Blastochloris viridis: one gene and its partner. Each later gene encodes a partner of the first gene's protein in a complex. Links are inferred from orthologs where the notes say so. Each region holds a gene or a part of one and is shown on either strand. Other genes may lie near its edges. The genes, in order: BVIR_RS09485 and xseA.

Evidence for each region.
Region 2: the proteins of BVIR_RS09485 (region 1) and xseA are in contact, whole or in part, in a cryo-EM structure (PDB 8TXR), measured with the Escherichia coli proteins. The link is inferred for Blastochloris viridis from one-to-one orthologs.

The regions. Positions count from the first base shown.
Region 1 is NZ_CP012946.1:2,141,777-2,144,760, reverse strand. What follows is about bases 68-2,738. They hold BVIR_RS09485 (exodeoxyribonuclease VII small subunit), read right to left. Parts: upstream 1,694-2,738; coding sequence 1,442-1,693; downstream 68-1,441. Other genes in these bases: BVIR_RS09480 (2-hydroxyacid dehydrogenase), read right to left, coding at 1,788-2,738; dxs (1-deoxy-D-xylulose-5-phosphate synthase), read right to left, coding at 68-801. Also shown: more of dxs, read right to left, coding at 1-67; more of BVIR_RS09480, read right to left, coding at 2,739-2,819. UniProt on the Escherichia coli protein: Bidirectionally degrades single-stranded DNA into large acid-insoluble oligonucleotides, which are then degraded further into small acid-soluble oligonucleotides.
Region 2 is NZ_CP012946.1:821,231-824,366, reverse strand. Bases 268-3,090 are described here. They hold xseA (exodeoxyribonuclease VII large subunit), read right to left. Parts: upstream 2,518-3,090; coding sequence 1,018-2,517; downstream 268-1,017. Other genes in these bases: BVIR_RS03640 (Maf-like protein), read right to left, coding at 2,915-3,090; yacG (DNA gyrase inhibitor YacG), read right to left, coding at 2,675-2,893; BVIR_RS03655 (DUF2093 domain-containing protein), read right to left, coding at 682-906; lpxK (tetraacyldisaccharide 4'-kinase), read left to right, coding at 268-674. Also shown: more of lpxK, read left to right, coding at 1-267; more of BVIR_RS03640, read right to left, coding at 3,091-3,136. UniProt on the Escherichia coli protein: Bidirectionally degrades single-stranded DNA into large acid-insoluble oligonucleotides, which are then degraded further into small acid-soluble oligonucleotides.

The DNA of each region.
Region 1 (2,984 bases):
CTTCAGCACCGGCAACAGGCTGTCGAGGTCGTGGCCGTTGATCGGGCCGACGTAATAAAAGCCGAGCTCCTCGAACAGCGTGCCGCCCATCAGAAAGCCGCGGGCGTGCTCGACCGCGCGGGTGATGGTGCGGTCGATGGTGCGGCCGAACCGGCGTGACAACTGCTTGCCGATGTCGCGCAGCGACAGGTAGGTCTTGCCCGAAAGCAGGCGCGACAGATAGGCCGACATCGCCCCGACCGAGGGCGAGATCGACATGTCGTTGTCGTTCAGCACCACGATCAGCCGCGAATCCATCGCGCCGGCGTTGTTGAGCGCCTCGTAGGCCATGCCGCCGGACATCGAGCCGTCGCCGATCACGGCGATGACGTTGTTGGGCTCGCCCTTGAGGTCGCGCGCCACCGCAAAGCCGAGCGCGGCGGAGATCGAGGTCGAGGTATGGCCGGCGCCGAACGGATCGTACGGGCTCTCGGTGCGCTTGGTGAAGCCGCTGAGGCCGCCGCCCTGGCGCAAGGTGCGCATGCGGTCGCGCCGGCCGGTCAGCATCTTGTGTGGATAGGCCTGGTGGCCGACGTCCCAGATCAGCTTGTCGAACGGGGTGTCGAACACATAATGCAGCGCCACCGTCAGCTCGACCACGCCGAGGCCGGCGCCGAGATGGCCGCCGGTCTCCGATACCACCTCAATCATCTCGTCGCGGACTTCCTGCGCGAGCTGCGCGAGCTGGTCTTCGGTCAGCTGGCGGAGGTCGGCGGGGGTGCGGATGCGATCGAGCAGGGGGGTTTTCGACACGGTGGACACCAGAAGCGACAGATTGGCGCCGTAACGGCCTCGCCTTGGCCGCAGGGCACCGAGTTCCCGCCGGAACCGACGTTTCCGGCGAACGGACGACAAAACACCATCCCGCGCGGCCAGAGACCGCTCGAGGCGACGGATCTCGCGAGGCAGACTTAGCGGGCTCCACCGGCCGGCGCAATGCGGGGTGGCCCCTTAAGCGTGCTGCGGTTCTAAGGAAAACGCCGAGGCGGACTAAGCAATTGGCCAAACGGAGTGTTTTCGTAAAATCCAACGCCGCTTCCGCCCCTCGCGCGGCAAGGCCGCAGCAGCCCGCCGCCCGCTCCGGCAAGTGGGCCGTCAGTCGAAAGTGTTATGCCGACGACGCGCAACATTGGCCGTCGGGCCGCGGAACCGGGCGGGCTCCGAACAGCCACGTCATTGTTTTGTCATGGGAATAGCGAGCGGCCCGCCGCGTTCGTCCCCTCCAAGTCCCAGCGTCGCCGCCCTCGTGCGGCGCGCGGGCCAGCGCGCACGCAGTCGTGACCACGGTGGAGAACGACGGGCCGGCGGCGCGGCCGCCCGCATCGCCCAACTGCGGCGTTAGGCCCCAACGGGTTGGACCGGCCGATGCCCCGGACTTGCGCCGGCGCCGGGTCGAACGCGCTCACTCAGGGTCGAGCGGGGCGGTGCCGGTGGGCTTGCCGTCGGCGTTGAGCGTGATGCGCTCGACCCGCGCCTCGGCCTCCGCCAGCAACTGGCTGCAGCGCGCCTTCAGCGCCTCGCCGCGCTCATAGATGGCGATCGATTCCTCCAGCGGAACATCGCCGCGCTCCAGCCGGCCGACGATCTTCTCCAATTCGCCGAGCGCCGTCTCGAACGACAGGGTGGTGATGTCGGCATGCGGCTGGGTGGTCACAGGCGCCTCCTGGGGATGCAAGAGCCGCGAGTGATAGCGGGCGAGAGGGAGGGGGGCAATGGCGGGGGGATGTGTCGATCGGGTGGTTGAAACGTCAAGCGCGCTGGCCGAGCGACGTGCTCGTCGTCGCCACCTTCTCCGCCGGCACCTCGTGCACCGCGCGGCCGGTGGTCTCGAATGCGGTGAGGTTGGCCATCGTGGTCTCGGCGATGTTGCGCAGCGCCTCCGCGGTGAAGAAGGCCTGGTGGCCGGTGATCAGCACGTTGGGGAAGGTGAGCAGGCGCGCGAACACGTCGTCCTGGATGACGCGGTTCGACCGGTCGTCGAAGAACAGGTGCGCCTCCTCCTCGTAGACGTCGAGGCCGAGGCTGCCGATGGTGCCATTCTTGAGGCCGCGGATCGCCGCCGCGGTGTCGATCACGGCGCCGCGCGAGGTGTTGATCAGCATCATGCCGCGCTTGGTCCGCTTCAGCAGCGCATCGTTGACGAAGTGGCGCGTCTCGGGCGTCAGCGGGCAGTGCAGGCTGACGATGTCGGACGACGCGAACAGCGCGTCGCGCTCGACGTAACGCACCCCCATCGCCTCGCAGGCCGGGTTGGGGCGGACGTCGTGCGCCAGGATGGTGCAGCCGAACCCGATCAGGATGCGCGACACCAGCTCGCCGATCTGGCCGGTGCCGACCACGCCGGCGGTCTTGCCGGCGAGATCGAACCCGAGCAGGCCGTCGAGGGCGAAATTGCCCTCGCGCACCCGGTTGTAGGCGCGGTGGGTTTTGCGGTTCAGCGTCAGAATCAGCGCCAGCGTGTGTTCGGCAACGGCGTGCGGCGAATAGGCCGGCACGTGGGCGACCGGCAGCTTCAGACGATGGGCCGCGGCGAGGTCGACATGGTTGAAGCCGGCGCTGCGCAACGCGATCAGGCGGACACCGAGCCCGGCCAGCGCCTGCAGCGTCTCGGCGTCCAACTCGTCGTTGACGAACGCGCACACCGCATCCGCACCCGTGGCGAGCGGCGCGGTCTCGGCCGACAGGCGGGCATCGAGGTAGCGCAACCGGTGGCGCCCGCCATTGGCGGTGTCGAGAAAGCGACGGTCGTAGGGCTTGGTCGAGAACACTGCGACCTGCATCAGCCTGCCTCAAGCGCCGGGCCGGCTCGGCGCAGTTGGGGGTGAGGGCGCGGCGCCGGTGCGGTCGCATCGGCGCTGCAGGCGATCCGCTCCGGCGGGCGGGCGGCGAAAATTCCGGTCCGGCGATGATTATCGCCCCGATTCTCCGATCGTGAAGAGTGGCGC
Region 2 (3,136 bases), 1.3 Mb from region 1 along the record:
CGGCAGAGGTCGGCGACGAGCCGCTGCTGCTCGCCCGCGCCGCCCCGACCGTGGTCGCCCGCGACCGCCCGGCCGGCGCCGCGCTGGCAGCAAGCCTCGGCAGCGTGGTGGTGATGGACGACGGCTTCCAGAACCCGTCGCTGATCAAGGACCTGTCGCTGCTGGTGGTCGACGCCGCGGTCGGCCTCGGCAACGGGCGGGTGTTTCCGGCCGGCCCGCTGCGGGCGCCGCTCCGGCCCCAGCTCGACCGCGCCGACGCCATGGTGCTGGTCGGCGATGGCCCGTCGATCGACGCGGCGCCCTTGCCGGTGCTGCGCGCCCGGCTCGAACCGGACGCTGCGCCCCTGGAGGGGCTCGGCCCGATCCTGGCGTTCGCGGGCATCGGGCGCCCGCAGAAATTCGCCGACACCCTGGCCGCGCTCGGCCGCCCGCCGGCGCGGTTCGTCGCCTTTCCCGATCATCACCGCTACAGCGCCGCCGACGCCTCAGCGCTGCTCGACCACGCCGCGCGCGAAAACCTCGCGCTCGTCACCACGGAAAAGGACAGGGTTCGTCTCGCCGGCGACCCGGCGCTGGAGACGCTGGCGCAGACCTGCCGGACGCTGCCGGTGCGCCTCGTCTTTGAGGATGAGCCGCGCGTCCGCGGCCTGTTGGCCGAGGCACTGCGGCGCTGACGGTTTGTCAGCGGGCGCGGTCGGGATGCAGCCGCTGCAGCACCGCGGTCGGGCTGGCATAGGCTTCCTGCAAATCGACGCTCCAGTATTTGAGCTCGTCGAGCGGGATCGGCTCGCCGGTCACCGCGCAGCGGACATATGCCCCCGGCCGGATGATGCGGAAGTCACCATCCAGGTATCTCACCTCGGCCTCACCCACCGGATTGGGCGACCTGTCGTAGCGATTGAGCACGGCATCCTCGCGACAACCGCGCCGGACGATCAGCCGGCGCCTACCGCAGACATAATGCCACGCGCCGCTCTCGCCAAGCCTTTGTCGCGGGGATCACCCCGCCGCCGGCGCTCAATCAAACAGCGAGCCTTGCCCGGACCCCGAGCGCCGCCTGGCGCCAGCCGGACGGCCGCCGCCGCCCGCCACCGCCGGAGCGCGGCCGTCGGCGAACTCGATCTCCAGCCGATCGCCCGCCTTGATCGCGGCGGCGGTGCGGACCGCGCGCCCCTCGGCGTCGCGCACCAGCGCAAAGCCGCGCGCCAGCACCGCGTGGTAGGACAAGGCGTCGAGCAGCGCCGTCCGGCCAGCCAGCCGCTCGCGCTTTGCGGCGAGCGCCCGCGCCAACGCCGGCCCGAGCCGCGCGCCCAGGGTCGCAAGCCGCTGGCGGTCATGCGCCAGCCGCTGGCGGGCGTCGCGGAGCTGCGTGGTCCGCGCCGTCGAAAGGCGCCGCGCGAACGCCTCGATGCGGTCGCGGTCGCGGCCGATCCGCCACGCCAGCGCCCGCGGCGTCAGCCGGCCGGCAACGCGGAGAAAGGCGCCCCGATGGATCTGGTTGTTGGCGGTAAGCGCTCGCGGCAGCCGGTCGGCGACGGCGTCGAGCCGCTGGCGGGGCCCGGCCAGCAGCGCCTCCGCCCGCGGCAGCGCCCGCGCCGCACCGCGCAGCAGGTCGCGGCGGCGCTGCACCAGCCGCACCAGCGCGCCGACCAGCCGGCTGCCGCGGTCGGCGACCTGGGCGAGCAGCTCGGCCCTGACCGGCACCGCCATCTCGGCCGCGCCGGTGGGCGTCGGCGCACGAACGTCGGCGGCAAAGTCGATCAAGGTGGTGTCGGTTTCGTGCCCGACCGCCGAGATCAGCGGGATGTCGCTCGCCGCCGCGGCACGCACCACGATTTCCTCGTTGAACGACCACAGATCCTCCAGCGAGCCGCCGCCGCGGGCGACGATCAGCACGTCCGGGCGCGGAATCGGGCCGCCCGCCTTGAGCGCGTTGAAGCCGGCGATAGCGGCGGCGACCTCGGCGGCCGAGGTCTCGCCTTGCACCCTGACCGGCCACACCAGCACGTGGCAGGGACAGCGGTCGGCGAGGCGATGAAGAATGTCGCGGATCACCGCGCCGGTCGGCGAGGTGACGACGCCGATCACCCGCGGCAGGAACGGCAACAGCTGCTTGCGGGCGGGGTCGAACAGACCCTCCGACGCCAGCATCGCCTTGCGCTGCTCCAGCAGCGCCATCAAGGCGCCGGCGCCGGCCGGCTCGATCGATTCGATGACGATCTGGTACTTCGAGGAGCCGGGATAGGTGGTCAGCCGGCCGGTGGCGACCACCTCCAGCCCCTCCTCCGGCTTGAAGCGCAGCCGGCCGTAGACGCCCTTCCACACCACCGCCTCGATGCGGGCGCCCTCGTCCTTGAGCGCGAAATAGGCGTGGCCGGAGGAATGGACGCCGCGGAAGCCCGACACCTCGCCGCGCACCCGCACGTAGGGGAACGTTTCCTCGACCGTGCGCTTCAGCGCAGCGGAGAGTTCCGTGACGGAGAATTCGGGCAGATTCGGGCGAGGGGCGTCGGTCATGGGATGAGTTTACACACAGGACCGCGACCGTTCACCTCGTCGCCCCGGCGGGCGTCGCGAGACACGGGGCCGTCGGCAAACCGTAACGTCACTCGATCCCGGCTCGCGCGGCTTTGCCGCTTGGCCGGGATGACGGGACACAACGACCTGCGCGCCGTCACTCCGCCGTCCCGCCCTCCTCCTCCGGCGTCTCGTCGTTCTCCACCACCGGAATGGCGTAGGCGCCGGTGAGCCAGCGGTTGAGGTCGACGTCGGCGCACCGCTTGGAGCAGAACGGTTGCCAGCGCCGCTCCGCCGGCTTGCCGCAGATCGGGCACGGCTTCGCCGACGGTGAAGCGGTGTCGGGCTTGTCCTGGTCGGAAGCCGGCTTGGTCATCGTTCCCTCGGCCGCCAAGCGTTAGAGTTTGCTCGCCCAATCGGCGTGGACCGGGTAGCCCTCGCCGCCGAGCAGCGACAGCGTCTCGTACAGCGGCAGCCCGACCACGCCGGTGTAGGAGCCGACCAGCTTGACCACGAAGGCGCCGGCCAGCCCCTGGATGGCGTAGCCGCCGGCCTTGCCGCGCCACTCGCCCGAGCTGAGATAGGCCTCGGTGTCCTCGCGCGACAGCCGCTTGAAGCG